One region of the Paenibacillus sp. FSL L8-0494 genome, then DNA from elsewhere that is predicted to be linked to it. Evidence: riboswitches for the same ligand, from Rfam matches in the RefSeq annotation. Region 1 holds a riboswitch; the other holds the start of a gene.

Evidence for each region. Region 1 has a riboswitch for glycine ahead of NYE35_RS30555 (amino acid permease). Riboswitches for the same ligand answer to the same signal wherever they lie in the genome.
Region 2: it holds a riboswitch for glycine, as region 1 does, so the genes downstream of both, gcvT (glycine cleavage system aminomethyltransferase GcvT) here and NYE35_RS30555 (amino acid permease) in region 1, are expected to answer to the same signal.

Annotation. Positions count from the first base shown of each region.
Region 1 covers NZ_JBBOPQ010000001.1:6,773,388-6,781,184, forward strand. The annotation lists gene NYE35_RS30545 (DUF5643 domain-containing protein) at 1-817, shown strand, start outside; gene NYE35_RS30550 (sensor histidine kinase) at 923-2,140, opposite strand; gene NYE35_RS30555 (amino acid permease) at 2,462-3,844, opposite strand; glycine riboswitch at 3,992-4,074, opposite strand; gene NYE35_RS30560 (DNA alkylation repair protein) at 4,319-5,026, opposite strand; gene NYE35_RS30565 (TetR/AcrR family transcriptional regulator) at 5,097-5,651, opposite strand; gene NYE35_RS30570 (DHA2 family efflux MFS transporter permease subunit) at 5,818-7,290, shown strand; gene NYE35_RS30575 (pyridoxamine 5'-phosphate oxidase family protein) at 7,386-7,797, opposite strand, start outside.
Region 2 covers NZ_JBBOPQ010000001.1:6,325,566-6,333,362, reverse strand. The annotation lists gene NYE35_RS28665 (helix-turn-helix transcriptional regulator) at 1-299, shown strand, start outside; gene gcvPB (aminomethyl-transferring glycine dehydrogenase subunit GcvPB) at 418-1,878, opposite strand; gene gcvPA (aminomethyl-transferring glycine dehydrogenase subunit GcvPA) at 1,875-3,227, opposite strand; gene gcvT (glycine cleavage system aminomethyltransferase GcvT) at 3,335-4,447, opposite strand; glycine riboswitch at 4,634-4,732, opposite strand; gene gcvH (glycine cleavage system protein GcvH) at 5,011-5,403, shown strand; gene NYE35_RS28640 (flagellar motor protein MotB) at 5,832-6,662, opposite strand; gene NYE35_RS28635 (flagellar motor protein) at 6,659-7,441, opposite strand; gene uvrB (excinuclease ABC subunit UvrB) at 7,621-7,797, shown strand, end outside.

The sequences.
Region 1 (7,797 bases):
CAGTGCCCAACCCGCTGTTGAAGCTTCCCTGAATACAACAAAAGTGGCCGATTCACACGATCAGCTTACTTTAAAGGGCAGTGCACAGTTTGACGGTAATTATATTAAGATCGACCTGAGCCGTGAGGGATCGCTATTTTCAGGAATGCTCGCAGGAGTAACCTTAAATGATAAAGGCGAACCCTATCTTGCAGAAGGTACTATTGTGGGAATAGACGCCAAGCTCGCTCAACCAGGAGGCATCGATTTAAAAACACCACGCTGGATCAGTGACGGAGATGCCAACAAGGCGGTTGTTGTATTGCAGACCGGATGGCTAACCGAGCAACAAAAGGCAAGCCTGGCTTCCTCTGAATTGAGTATCTATGTGAAGCTTAACGGAATCGAAAACCCGTATGTACTTAAATTTTCCCTCAAGCAAGCAGGATTAGTGCGTAATATTCAGCTGCCTGCTATAAAGAATGACAACCAATTTGAAATCAAAACCACCCGTGTTGCTGCGGGAGAGACTTCTGTGCGTATCGCTTTAGCGGTTAAAGGGGTTGCCACCCAAGGCCAGGCTTTAGGATATGACATTTATGATAATCTGGGCAATAAATTAGAATCTATTGCAAGAGATTCTATTGCAGCAACTCAAAATACGGTTTCTGAAGATTTATTGTTCGAAGCACCTCGCTCAGCCGCTGAATATCTAGTTATCAGACCTTATCAAGCCGTATTTGAAAAAGGCAACACCGGGGCTTATAAATTAGATGCCAAAGGCAATGTAGTTAAAAATTATAACAAGCAACTGGAGATCAAAATCCCTCTAAAATAATCGTTAACGCAGCAAACATAAACATATATATCTAGGAAAAGGGGATTACCTCTCCGCCGAAGGCTTGAGGTAATCCCCTTTGTTCAATTGAAAGAAGGTTCCGTATTACTGATCATTTATAGCTAAAAAGCGGATAGTAGCTGTTGTCCCCTTACCTTCAGAGCTACTATAATAAATTTCCCCGCCGTATTTTTCTACGATATTAAAGCAAATCATTAATCCTAAACCTGTTCCATTACTTTTTAATGAATAAAAAGGAGTGCCTAGCGACTTAACCTCTGCTTCTGACATCCCGCTTCCTTCATCGATGATTGTTATCTCAATAAAATTATTGTTCCTATTCGCCATAATAGAGACAGATTTACCAACTTCCGAAGCCTCTAAAGCATTTTTTATTATATTAATAAGCAGCTGCTTAAATTCAATTTTATTAATAGAAATCATGCAATCTTCTTCTACGTAGGTAACGATTTGATTATCAGATAACATTGCGTAGGAATGGAGCAATCCTGTAACACTTTCAAGTACATCCTTCACATCTACTTTTTCTAATTTTTGCTCTCCATTTGGCTTTGAAAGGGTTAGAAATTGCGAGATAATCTGTTCTACTGTGTTTAATTCATCAATCATTAATTTAAATTTTCTTTTCATAGGATCATCAAATGAAGGATCCTCATCAAAAAACTGCAAAAAACCTCTAACCACTGTCACTGGATTTCTAATTTCGTGCGCAACGGCAGCTGTTAATTGTCCAACCATCTTTAAACGCTCAGATTGCTGTAATTGTTCATAATAAAGCTGCTGTTTTTTCATCCGTTTAAATGATATTTGAAAAATGAAAAATAATAACACTTGAACCGCTATTATATTAATGAAATTGCCTAGCATATCATAATGTAAATATGTATATAAATCCCCTCTATCAATCAAGAGGATATAGCCAAATGTAATTACCATTAGTACCCCATTTATAATGAAGGAAAAATAGAACAATTTTAAATCAAAAAATAGAATAGACAGTGCAGGAATAAGACAAATGAGGATATAGGTAGTCCATGTTTGAGGATATAAAAAGAATAGCGTATAAAAATACGCAAATCCAAATAGAATGATAATCTTTCTAAAAGTATGTGTCTCATGCTTAGGGTAAATCCATAAACAAACCGTTAGAAACGCCACACATAAAAAATGAATGATATAACCAAAATCAATCCCATCTAACTCTAGGGTAGATAGTATCAATCCAAACATCATAAGAACGATGATCATTAACATTAATATGTAATAGGTTTTTCGATTCACCCGACTGTAGAACTCTCTCATGAATTCACCACTTTTAAATTGATTTTACCATTACGATAGTTATCTTACTTGTAAACTTATTGTCGAAATAAGAATTATATCAGTTGAAATAGTAATAAACAATAACTGAAAAAAACTGTAAACTCGATGATATTATAGTTTGTAAAAAATTAAAAAACCGGGAGATACCATTTTAACAGTATCTTCCGGTTTTCTGTTTAACTTTGCATATTCTTTAAGCAAACGTCCATGTAGGAACGCTTGAAACCGGCAAGGGCTCCCTGCCCAGTCGCGGTTGAATATAACCACGGCTTCTGCGCCGGTTAAAGCTTTCCTCATAAACTAGAGAGGTGTTTCGGTCCTGATTATTTTATTATCTCTTTCCCTCTTTCTTCTATTTATCGAATACAAAACAAATAATAAAATAAACCATAAAGGCGTCAACAATAATGCCGGACGAGTTTCATCAGCAAACAGCATAATTATGAGTATGATTGCAAACAAGGCTAGAACAACATAATTCACAAAAGGTGTGAACGGTGCCTTGAATTTTGATTTGGCCTGCAATTCCGGCTTCGTCTTTTTATATCGCAAATGGCAAATTAGAACGACGCCCCAAACCCAGATGAAACAAATGGCACTAATCGTTGTCACGATGCCAAAGGCCGTCTCCGGAATCAGCTTACTCAACAAAGCCCCTACAGATAAGACAAGCGTGGATATGAATAAAGCATTACTTGGCACATGATTTTTATTAAGCTTTGCAAAGTTGGCTGGAGCCTGGTCATTTCTGCTTAGATTGTATAGAATCCGGCTTGTTGAGAACATCCCGCTGTTACAAGCGGAAGCAGCTGAAGTTAATACAACGAAATTAATAACCCCCGCGGCAATCGGAATCCCCACTAAACTAAATGTTTTAACAAAAGGACTTTCTGCCGGGTTTAGTTCTGTCCAAGCGTTGATGCATAATAAGGCAATAATAGCACCCACGTAGAAAAATAGAATTCGCAAAGGTATTTTATTAATCGCCGATGGGATAGTTTTTTCTGGATTGGATGTTTCCGCTGCTGATACCCCCACCAATTCCACACCCACAAAAGCAAACACAACCATTTGAAATGAAAGTAAGAACCCGGAAATCCCGTTTGGAAATACTCCCCCATGTGCCCAAATATTACTGAGCGCAACCGTTCCGGTAGTTGTTTTGAATCCAATCACCAGTAAAACTACCCCTATGGCAATTAACGCGAGAATAGTGATTACCTTAATTAAAGCAAACCAAAATTCCAATTCGCCAAAGCTTTTTACAGTTAATAAATTGAGTCCTAATAAAATAATTAAACAAATGACTGCGGGTATCCATTGCGGGATATCAAACCAATATTGTACATAGACCCCAACAGCTATAATATCGGCCATAGCCGTCATGATCCAGCAAAACCAATAGGTCCATCCAGTTACAAACGCCGCCCGCGGTCCAAGATAGTCTTCGGCAATGTCTGTAAAAGATTGATAACCTGCTTTTGACAACAGAAGTTCTCCCAATGCCCTCATCACAAAGAAAATAGCGATACCCACGATTAAATAAGCAAAAATGATCGATGGTCCTGCCAGCTGTATAGCTTTTCCAGATCCTAAAAATAATCCGGTACCGATGGTTCCACCAATCGCAATGAGCTGAACATGTCGATTCTCTAAATCTCTCTTTAATTCTTGTGCTGCCATTTCGAACTCCCCCTTATGTGAAAAAAATAACAAGTGAAAATGATAACAAAAAAGAGATTGGATACGCTCCAATCTCTTAGGTATAAGAATAATAAATAAAATACATTTATTTATTCTGACGATGATCAGAATAACAAATGAATTATCTAGTACTCTTCTGTCCTTTTGCCTGAGATTGTGAACCCTTCGGCGCCGGGGGATTCCCCCACGGTCTCTCCAGAAGCTGCTCCTGCTATAGTGTGATCCATAGCAATCATAGCTTGCGAATTATTTAATTTTTATGTCGCTAACTTCATTTTTAATATTTTTCAATACTAATCATTGTCAAATATTTTGTCAATAACATTAATTACCGCTTTATTATTGTTCCATTAACTTTTATTGCACACAATTAAGGGCTTGTCAGCCAAGCCGCCAATTCTTCTGTCTGCAGGCACAACCTTCAATACGCTCTCCTTAGCACTCCATGACTGACTAACACCTTACATGTTTTCGTTTGAAGCCCAGCTGCGATTTATCAACTGCCTTTTGAATATTAATTGAAGCATTCAAAATCTTGCTTTTTGTACTACCGGTATGGACTTCCACCGGGCCAACTTCCTTTGCAATCTCAACCGCTTTATCATGAAGCGGCAGATAGGATACGCCCACAGTGTAGATGAAATTGTTCATTGCGTATTTCGTTCGTTCAGGGGCATCATGAATCGTATTTTTAGCAAGCTCCAACATAGCGGCCAATTTTTCTGCGGAAAATTCACTGTCCGGGCGATTTCCGAGCAGCCAGCAGTAACAGTTCCAGCCCGCCGACATTTTCAACTCTATATCACTTGCAATCCATTTATCAGAAACCTCTTGCGCAATATCCGTCTCCGCCAACGTTACTGCCACCACAAAGTCCGATAGCATATAGAAATAAGCCCCAGCAATCCACCGCTCAAAATCCGACTCTGACATTGCTTTAGGCTCCGCGATCACCCCGGCAAAATACATAGCGTCGTAATTTCCCGTAGCATAAAGCTGCTCGGCCAAGGGTTGATTATGTTTTATTTTTCTGAAGATAGGCTTCATCTGGCCTGTGGCCACACCAAAAAGCGGTTCGTGCGCGCCATTGGATAGATATATTTTCTTGGTGCGTTCCTTGCCGAGAGCTTCAAGCTCTTGCATGACCGTTTCTAAATCCATTGTTCGCACTTCCTTTTTTATGAATATTGGCTAGGGACTCAAACTTTACTTGAATATATCATAAAAGCCCTTATAAATATCTTCTTTTATACATCAAGGTAATTTGCCCCGCTATGTATTCAGCGCTATATTGGTTGCCATCCTTAATCCACCACATAATAATCCCCAGTAGTGAGGCTGCAATAATATCAACGGAGACTACCTCCTTAGTAGAGTCAATGTTCCTCGCGTTTCTTCGTTTTTCGACAGTATTTTTTAACAGGTTGGTCAAGTGGTTTTTGAAGCCTTTATGCTCAATCAATACAGCAAAAACTTTCCGGTATTCAAAAAAATAATTTAAAAAGGTGATCAGCTGCTCCTGTTCGTTGTTGCTCTTCATTTGTAATAGCGGTTCAACCTTCATGGATAGGTCATCGAAGATTTCATGTACGATCTGGCGCAATAAATCGTTAATATCCTCATAATGCAAATAAAACGTTGCGCGATTTAGTTCCGCGCGGTTGGCGATTTTTTGGACGGTCAATTGCGAAATCTCCACATTGTCGGACAATAATGAAAAAACAGCGTTTTTCAACATCTTTTTTGAGCGAATGGCTCGTGGGTCAACTCTTTTATGTTCAGTCATTTCATCCCTCTATTATCGTTTAAATGGCCTTTCATCAACTAATTTGCCTATTCTGTCGATTAGTCGACATTTTCAATAAAATTGCAAATAGGAATACTTTTTAAATCCTGATATGATTTATTTTATTGACACTATGTCGAAAAAGCAATGAAGAGAGGACTGCAACATGCAAGAAGACACTAAGAACATAAATAAAGGGATCTTATTAACCATCTTAATCTTTGGTTGTTTCTTATCCACACTCAATCAGACGCTTTTAAATGTCGCCTTAAGTAGTTTGATGGATGTTTTTGATGTCACAGCAACAACCGTACAATGGATTTCAACAGGATTTATGCTGATCAACGGGATTTTGATTCCGATTACGGCCTATTTAATGAAACGTTTTACAACACGGCAATTATTTATAAGTGCCATGTCATTTTTATTAATCGGTTCTATAATTTGTGCAGCAGCGCCGAGCTTTAGTCTACTCTTAATCGGACGGATGATCCAAGCTGCCGGTGCAGGGATTATAATGCCGCTCATGATGAGTGTTGTGCTCGCGATCTTCCCCGTTGAAAAACGTGGCAGCGCTATGGGACTGCTTGGGCTGGCGATGATATTCGCTCCTGCTATTGGGCCAACGCTCGCGGGTTTTGTTGTCGAATACCACTCTTGGCGCTGGTTATTTATCGGGCTTATTCCACTTGTCCTCATTGTTATAACGTTGGCGTTCAAGTATTTAGTGAATGTATCTGAGACGTCTAAGTCGAAGCTTGATGTGGTAAGTGTTCTTTTATCAACCGTCGGATTCGGCTTAATTTTATACGGCTTCAGTAGTGCAGGAAGTAAAGGCTGGGATGATGTAATCGTGATCCTGACCTTAGGGATTGGGGTCGTGGTAACAGCCGTATTCTGTCTTCGACAAGTCAAATCTGATGATCCACTGCTAAACCTGTCGGTCTTCAAAAATAAAGTGTTTACGATGACATCTCTTATTAACGTATTAATCACGATGATGATGTACGCAGATATGATTTTATTGCCTATTTATCTGCAGAATGGTCGCGGGTTTACAGCATTTGATGCAGGACTACTATTGTTGCCGGGCGCACTCGTAAATGCGTTCATGTCACCCGTCACCGGTAAATTATACGACCGTTTCGGTGCGAAACCGCTGTTCATCATTGGCCTATTGTTTATTATTCCATCTATGTGGGCGGTAACAGATTTATCTGAATCGACCACGTATACTTATCTAATGATTCGTACCATAGGCCTGCGAATTGGATTAAGCTTCATTACTATGCCACTCAATACAGCCGGACTAAATGCGTTGCCCAAACAACTTGGCACTCATGGTACAGCTGTGAATAATACCGTTCGCCAAATTGCCGGGGCCATTGGTACTGCTGTCGTAATTACAATTTATACAGTGCAGGCAACCAGTCATGCAACTACACTGATGCAGAATAATCCCTCCGCTACTCCTGAGATCCTTAAATCCCTTACATCGATTCTTGGAGCAAGTGACGCCTACTACTTCATGATGATTTTATCCATTGCCGCATTTGTTATAACATTATTTATGCCCACGAAAAACAAGCTCATGATTGAAAAGAAAGCAAACCTAGTTAGCAAGGAACCTCAGTTGTAACTAGTAATTGCAGAGTAAATGAAGAAAAGCCATTCCTTAGCGGAGTGGCTTTTGTTATACTTATGAGCTTTCGTCAATCATTAAAAATATCATTTTCAACTCCTTTTATACATTTTTTCTGCTTCAATAGGACTTTCTTTTGCCGTGATATGATGCGGAATTACCCGATAAACTTGAACCGGACCGCCAAATACAGCCGATCTATACTTTTCCACATGCTGCTTGGACAAGGGGCGATTATAATAACCCGGTACGTATTTATTGATCAATTCCTGAAGTACGTGTGTGGCTTCATCCAAATCTGAAATCGGTTCTGCTTGTCCAAAAATCATTACGCTCATATAAGCTGTATCCGTTTTGGCTGGTACCGGGTCTGTAATAGTTCCGTATTCCTCACATACCGTAAAACATACCTCCGGATTATCACGCATGACCTGATTACGTCTTCCATCTCCAGCCCCGTGAATATACAGTTTCCCTTCAGTCCATACATAATTAAGTGGCACA
Region 2 (7,797 bases), 450 kb from region 1:
AGAGGCAAATTGGCTTTTCGATTCTCTTTATTAAACAATTATCCGAAAAGATTGTTCTGAAGTTGAAGGAACGAAGCCCAAAGTTAATTGAGTACAGATTTCAGGAAAAGTGTGATTCGTATCGATTATCGCCCAGAGAAAGGGAGGTAGCGTATCACTGGTCACTAAGAAAAGGTGCGTTGCAAATTTCCAATGACCTTAATGTGAAAGAGGGGACTGTGCGGAATATCGTTAAGAGTATTTATAGTAAGATGGATATCAGCGAGAGATGGGAATTGATAGAAATACTTAAGTTGTAAATTTTGATGATAAACATCAAAATACTCGTTTGTACATAAGATATAAAAGCCATCCTCCGAAATTAATCAACAACGGAGGATGGCTTTTATCTGTCTAGAACATTTTTTTGATAAGTACTTAACCGCAAGAACAATTCAAAACTGGCTTACGCGCAGCCTGTGTCTCATCCAAACGGCTAATCTCTGTGGTATGCGGTGCGTTGATTACAATTTCTGGTGTCTCCTGCGCTTCTTTCACAATCTGAATCATCGTATCGATGAAGCCGTCGAGCGTTTCTTTACTTTCGGTTTCCGTCGGCTCGATCATCATGCATTCCTCAACAGTCAGAGGGAAGTACACGGTTGGCGGGTGGTAGCCGAAGTCGAGCAATCGTTTAGCAACGTCTAAGGTGCGCACGCCATATTGCTTGAGGTTTTTGCCGGACATCACGAATTCATGCTTACATACACCCGGATATGGGATTTCAAAATACGGCGCCAGACGGTGCATCATATAGTTCGCATTCAGCACAGCATTTTCGGATACCTCACGCAGTCCGTCTGGACCATAGGTCCGGATATAGGCATAGGCACGAACCAGAATACCAAAGTTTCCATAAAAAGCTTTCACGCGTCCAATAGATTCAGGACCACCGAAGTGAAGTGAGAAGCTGCTATCTTCATTCTTTACCACAGTAGGTTGTGGCAAGAATGGAATGAGGATAGATTTTACGCCGACTGGTCCGGCTCCAGGGCCGCCACCGCCATGTGGGGTGCTCATTGTCTTATGCAAGTTCAGATGCACAACGTCAAAGCCCATGTCGCCAGGGCGGGTAATGCCCATAATGGCATTGGAGTTGGCTCCATCGTAATAGAGTAAGCCCCCTGCTTCATGCACGATCTCAGCAATCTCGACAATTTGGGTCTCGAACAAGCCGAGTGTGCTTGGGTTAGTCAGCATCAGTGCGGCTGTGTCGCTACCGACGGCTGCCTTCAGTGCTTCAAGATCGACCATTCCTTTATCTGTGGAAGGGATCGTGATCGTTTCAAGTCCTGCTGCTGAGGCACTAGCAGGATTGGTTCCGTGCGAGGAATCCGGCACGATAACCTTAGTACGCGTCTCGCCGCGACTTTCATGGTAGGCGCGGATCATCATGAGGCCGGTCCATTCACCATGAGCACCTGCGGCAGGCTGTAAGGATACTGCATCCATGCCCGTCAGCGCGGACAGATCATTTTGTAGGGTATACATTAATTCAAGTGCGCCTTGAATACTTTCTTCCGGTTGGTAGGGATGAATTTTGGCGAAGCCGGAGAAGCGGGCAACATCTTCGTTAATCTTCGGATTGTATTTCATCGTGCATGAACCGAGTGGATAGAAGCCATTGTCTACACCAAAGTTGCGACGTGAAAGAGAAGTGTAGTGACGAATGACATCCACTTCCGATACTTCTGGAAGTACGACGGGTTCGCTACGGAGTAAATCCGATGGAATTAGGGATTCCAAGGTTTCTTCCTGCGGCACATCGCATAGTGGCAAAGAATAGGCCGAACGGCCCGGACGGCTTAATTCAAAAATTAGACTTTGCTCCGGTTTCATAAACAGCCCTCCAGTGCGCTAGCGAATTGGTCGATTTCGGTTTTGCTTCTTTTTTCCGTTACGGCAACCAGCATATGTCCAGCAAGTTCAGGATAATCACGACCCAGATCATAACCCCCAAGATAACCTTCCTTCAGCAGCTTCGAATTAATAGAGGCCACACTGCTGCCTTCAGGAAGCTTCACGACAAATTCGTTAAAGAATGGGGAGGAGAAGGCAAGTTCAGCACCTGTTAGTCCGCTGAGTTTATTAGCAGCGTAATGGCTTTTGCGAATATTTAGCTCGCCTACTTCACGCATGCCTTCTTTGCCCATAACGGACAAGTAGACGGATGCGCAGAGAGCCAGCAGCGCCTGATTGGAGCAGATATTCGATGTCGCTTTTTCACGACGAATATGCTGCTCACGCGCTTGAAGTGTAAGAACGAAGCCACGTTTACCGTTACGGTCTACCGTTTGGCCAACGATCCGGCCTGGCATGCGGCGCATCAGGTGATCAGCTACGGCAAAGAATCCGCAAGTTGGACCCCCGAGAGAAGCTGGAATACCAAGTGGCTGAGCATCACCCACTACGATGTCGGCTCCAAGTTTGCCCGGAGTTTCAAGTACACCTAGAGCTATTGGGTTCGCGCTGACTACAAGAAGACCTTTAACCGCGTGAATCAGCGGCTCAACCGAGCGAAGATCCTCGATGCTGCCGAAGAAGTTAGGCGATTGAATAAGCACTGCGGCAGTATCTCCATCGATAGCTTCAGCGAGTTTAGCTTGATCGGTAACACCGTCTTTATAGTCAATCTCCACCACCTCCAGACCCCAAGCATTAGCCGAAGTACATAGCACTTGGCGAGCCTCAGGATGAACGGTACGGGAGACGATTAATTTTTTGCGTTTGGTAGCACCAGCCGCGAGAACCGCTGCTTCGGATAAAGCTGTAGCGCCATCATACATACTGGCATTGGCAACTTTCATACCGGTTAGTTCGCAAATGTAGGATTGGAATTCGAAGATCGCTTGCAGCTCACCTTGGCTGATCTCCGGTTGATAAGGAGTGTAGGCAGTGTAGAATTCAGAACGGGAAATGACATGGTTGATGACCACAGGGATGTGATGATCGTATAATCCGGCGCCGAGGAAGCTGGCGTGAGAATCAAAGTCGGCATTTTGGTCAGCCAAACCTTTCATGTGGCGCAGCAGGGCGTATTCATCGAGTGGTTCAGACATCGGCATAGTGCCTTGGTAACGTACCGCTTCAGGAATATCGGAGAACAGCTCATCTATAGACTGAATCCCGACGGCCTCCATCATCTCTACGCGGTCCTGTTCTGTCATGGGCAGATAACGGTGCTTCATTAAGGTTTCACTCCTTGGCTTTTTTTAAAATATAAGAAAGTACAATTTTCACGCTATACTTTATCCTTCTATTTCTCGCTTAAAAGCTCACCGTCCTTATATGGACGCTAAAGGCGTTTATACTTGTAAAAAGGGGCCTTGATCACTACAGCCTTAAGCTGCTTGCCGCGTATCTCTACGTAAACCTCTGTGCCTATTTCACTGTAAGCAGCATCAATCAAAGCCAACCCCAGGTTCCGTTTCAGCGTAGGGGACTGTGTTCCGGTTGTGACCTCACCAATCTTAACCCCATCTGCCCAAACAGGATAATGGGAGCGTGGAATGCCTCGATCAATCATTTCTAGGCCGACAAGGCGACGGGGAATCCCAGCTTCTTTTTGCTGTATTAGTGCATCGCGTCCGATAAAGTCTATTTTGTCCAGCTTCACGAAGAACTGTACTCCTGCTTCAAGCGGGGTGATGTCAGCGGATAGTTCCTGACCGTACAGTGGTAATTTTGCCTCAAAACGCAGGGTATCCCGTGCACCCAGTCCAGCAGGTGTTAATCCGTGGGGCGCGCCTGCTGCAAGCAGTCCGTTCCATAACGTTTCTGCACCTTCCAGCGGAGCGTAAATCTCGAAGCCATCTTCACCGGTATAACCCGTACGGGAGATAAGTACCTCTACACCGCAAACGGTGGCGCGTTCGATGAAATGGAAAGGCTTGAGTGTTGAAATAGGAGCATCAGTAACTTCCGCGAGAATGGTTTCTGCCAGAGGACCCTGCAAGGCGAGCAAAAGCGTCTCGTCAGAGACATTAGTGAGCGTGACTTCGCCGAATTCAGAGGTCAAATGCTCTTGCAGCCACTGGAAGTCTTTGTCGATGTTGGAGGCATTAACGACGAGCATATAATGCCCTTCGCTTAGGCGATACACGAGTAGATCGTCGACAACTCCGCCATTTGGATAACAGAGCAGTGTATATTGTGCCGCACCATCCGTGAGACGGCTGACATCATTGGTTGTCATTTTTTGCAAAAAGGCTTCTGCACCGCTCCCAATCACCATGAATTCACCCATATGCGAGACATCGAACAGCCCAGCCTGCTGGCGAACGGCTTCATGCTCTTTTACGATACCTGTAAACTGTACTGGCAGCTCCCAGCCACCGAAGTCAATGCATCTGGATTCCGCATAAGCGGAATAGAGATCATAAAAAGGTGTTCTTCTCAAAGCATCCATGTCGTCACTCCCCTTGATCTGATTACATACGAAAAAAGGACAGGCAGAAGCAATCATGCATAAATGCACAAATCGCTTTCTGCTCTGTCCTTTGTACCTGAGAGTTACCCTGCCGTAACTAGCTTGCAGGTTTCCCCGTTGGTGATCTGACGCATCTAGCCTTGCGTCTGATGCTCTCCAGAGATACGTCCGACAAAGGTCCTTTTGCCTGAGAGATTCACCCCTGTTAGGGCTTACTCCTTCGGCGCCGTCTTCAAGTGAGACAGTCTCTCCCTATGCCATCATCCGCAACTATATTTATTTCAAATATAAGAAAGTATATGGTTCACATTATACATTATCCTTATATTTCTCCGAGAAACGGCGATTGTCTATAAAAAGACGACAACGTCGTTTCTTCTTGTATGTCTCCATTAAACGGGTATAGTCGGGCGCTGTCAACAAGAAAACGTCGAAAAAATGACAAATTTAAATTTCCTGTTAGTAATATTGACATTGTGAGCCGGGATAACTTAGGCTATAACTAAATTTAGAACTCCAAATTGGAAATGAGGCGGCTTGAAATGAGTGAAGTATTAGACAACCTTCTTTACAGCGAAGAGCATGAATGGGCACAGCAAGTAGAAGGACGAGTAGTACGTGTTGGGATTACGGACCATGCTCAGCATTTATTAGGCGACATCGTATTTGTTGAGTTTCCTGAGGTAGGATCAACCATTTCGGCCGGTGACAGCGTAGGCAGTATCGAATCCGTTAAGACGGTATCGGAATTGTATTCGCCCGTCTCTGGGACGGTTACCAAGGTGAATGATGGATTAGAAGCTAGTCCGGAGCTTATCAATGATCAGCCATATGGCGGGGGTTGGATTTTTGAGATTGAAGTTGATGGAGAATATGCTGATGCTGTAAAAGGTCTGTTAGATGCAGCCGGTTATAGCGCGTTAGTTGCTGAATAATTGGAAATTGGGGACGGGAAATAGTCTGATCAAGTGTGATGTTTTTAGCAGCAAGTTTCTGCGATTTGGGGACTTGCTGTTTGTGTTTCTTATGTAGATTGTGCGAGTATTCGTAAACCCAATCGAGTGGTTTGAGGGTCTAGTGGAGTATGGAATTAGGGAAAACCTCCCTCATTTTAGACGATTATAGCTTGAGAGTTAGGGTTTTAGGGAATTCCTCCCTAATCATCTCGGTAAAACCACTATTTCAGACTAAAAAGAGTAATAATCAGGGAGTAATTCCCTCATTCCGCGATTGGATACGATAATAGGTGAATAATCAGGGAGGTTTTCCCTAATTAAATTGGATGAAGCCCCTTGTTAGCTCAATGTGGTAATTGCAAAGGCTCCTGCCGCCGAACTTAGCTCTGAGCGCAAACAACTATATTTTATTCCACCTCTTGAAGCTGTCGAAGTACAATGATCTCTACGCGTCGATTTTTTTGTTTGCCTGCTACCGTAGTATTATCTGCTGTTGGTCGGGTATCGGCATAACCTGCATATTGAAAAGTGTCCGGGTTCAGTCCTTCATTATCTAAGAAAAAGCGCAGCACAGAAAGCGCACGAGCACCCGATAGCTCCCAATTGTCGTTATAACGGGAAGCTGATGACACTGGTGTATTATCCGTATGTCCTTCAATGCTGATCGTTGCCCCGATATCTTTGAATAAGCCTGACAACTGCTGAAGAGCAGGAAGGGCTGGTGACTTCACATCTGCTTTACCCACATCAAAAAGAAAACGGTCGCTGAGCGTGATTTCTATGCCCTGCGGTTTGTCGGCTACAAATATTTGTTCACCGAGATTATTCTCCTCCACATAGTGGGTGATCACACCCATTAACTCAGCAAGCTTCGCCTCTTGTTCTCGAAAAGCCAACTCCCGTGCTGAAGGTGTTTCATTCTCCGTTTGTTTATCAGAACCGTCATTTGGTTTTGCAGTTGCGTTCCCATTCCCATCTGTACTCTCTGGTTTGTTGTCAGGGGTCTTTCCAGCATCTAAAATACCATCTCCGCCTTCAAGAACAGTGCTGCTCGACTTGAAAGTCTGGGATAAAGAGCCGGTTACGATATTGTATTTGTCAGTGTCCAGGCTGCTCATCGCATACAATATAACGAAAAATATAAGTAAAAGCGTAATTAGATCTGCGTAAGTAATCATCCAACGATCACGGCTTTCTCGATTCTCTACCCGCCGTTTGCGCCGGTCTCTTTGTCTCATATAAAACCTCTTGCTTCTGCACGGTCATCTGTGGTGGTGTCTGAAATGAAGGAGTTCAGTTTTTTACGCACCAGCAACGGATGATCCCCGTTTTGTAGAGAAAGAATGCCTACTAGCAGCATCTCCATGCTATGCAGCTCACTTTGGCTGCGGGATTTGATTTTGGAAGCAATGGGTAAAAATATTAGATTAGCGATGGCTACTCCGTACAGTGTTGCAGTGAACGCTACTGCGATAGAGGTACCTAGATTTGATGGGTCTGTAAGGTTGCCCAGTACCCTAATGAGTCCCATAACTGTACCGATGATCCCCATCGTTGGAGCATATCCACCAGCGGCTTCAAAAATCTTGGCGTAGCTTTCATGCTTCAATTCTTTCGCATCCATTTCCAATTCCAAAATCTGTCTTACCTGCTCAGGGTCAGTGCCATCGACGATAAGCAGCAGTCCTTCACGGGTAAAAGGATCAGGATGTACCTCCGCTTGTTTTTCGAGCATTAAAACGCCGCCACGGCGGGCCACTGTGGCCATTGCGATGAGCTCTTCTGCCTTCTCTTCATCACGTTCAGGATTGCGGCCAAAAGCCATGCGCAGAGCGGTGGGAATGGAACGTAGCTTAGCTGCCGGGAAGCTGATCATTACGGCGGCAATCGTACCTCCAAATACAATCAAAGCTGCATTAAGCTGCAGCAGTCCGGAAAGGCTTCCGCCTTCCCAGAGGTAGCCGCCGATTAGCGCAGCCAGTCCGGCCACTAGGCCGATTATTGCGGTAATATCCATGCTTCAAGCTCCTAACATTTCTGTGTATTATGGTTTGCATCGATCTAAGCAACACTGTATAATGAACGGGAACACATATTCTTATCTTCCATATTTTTTACTATCGTATGGAGAGAGAAGATTCAGACAACAATTATAATATATTAATCTAGTTTAGACGATAGAGGGGAGACGGGCAAATGAGTGATATTGTCGTCAGTACGAAGACTTTTGAATTGGAGTCCGAGTATACACCCCAGGGCGATCAGCCTCATGCCATAGATGAATTACTACAAGGCATCCGGCAGGGTAAGAAGCACCAGACGCTGCTGGGAGCGACAGGTACAGGGAAGACCTTTACTGTCGCGCAAGTTATT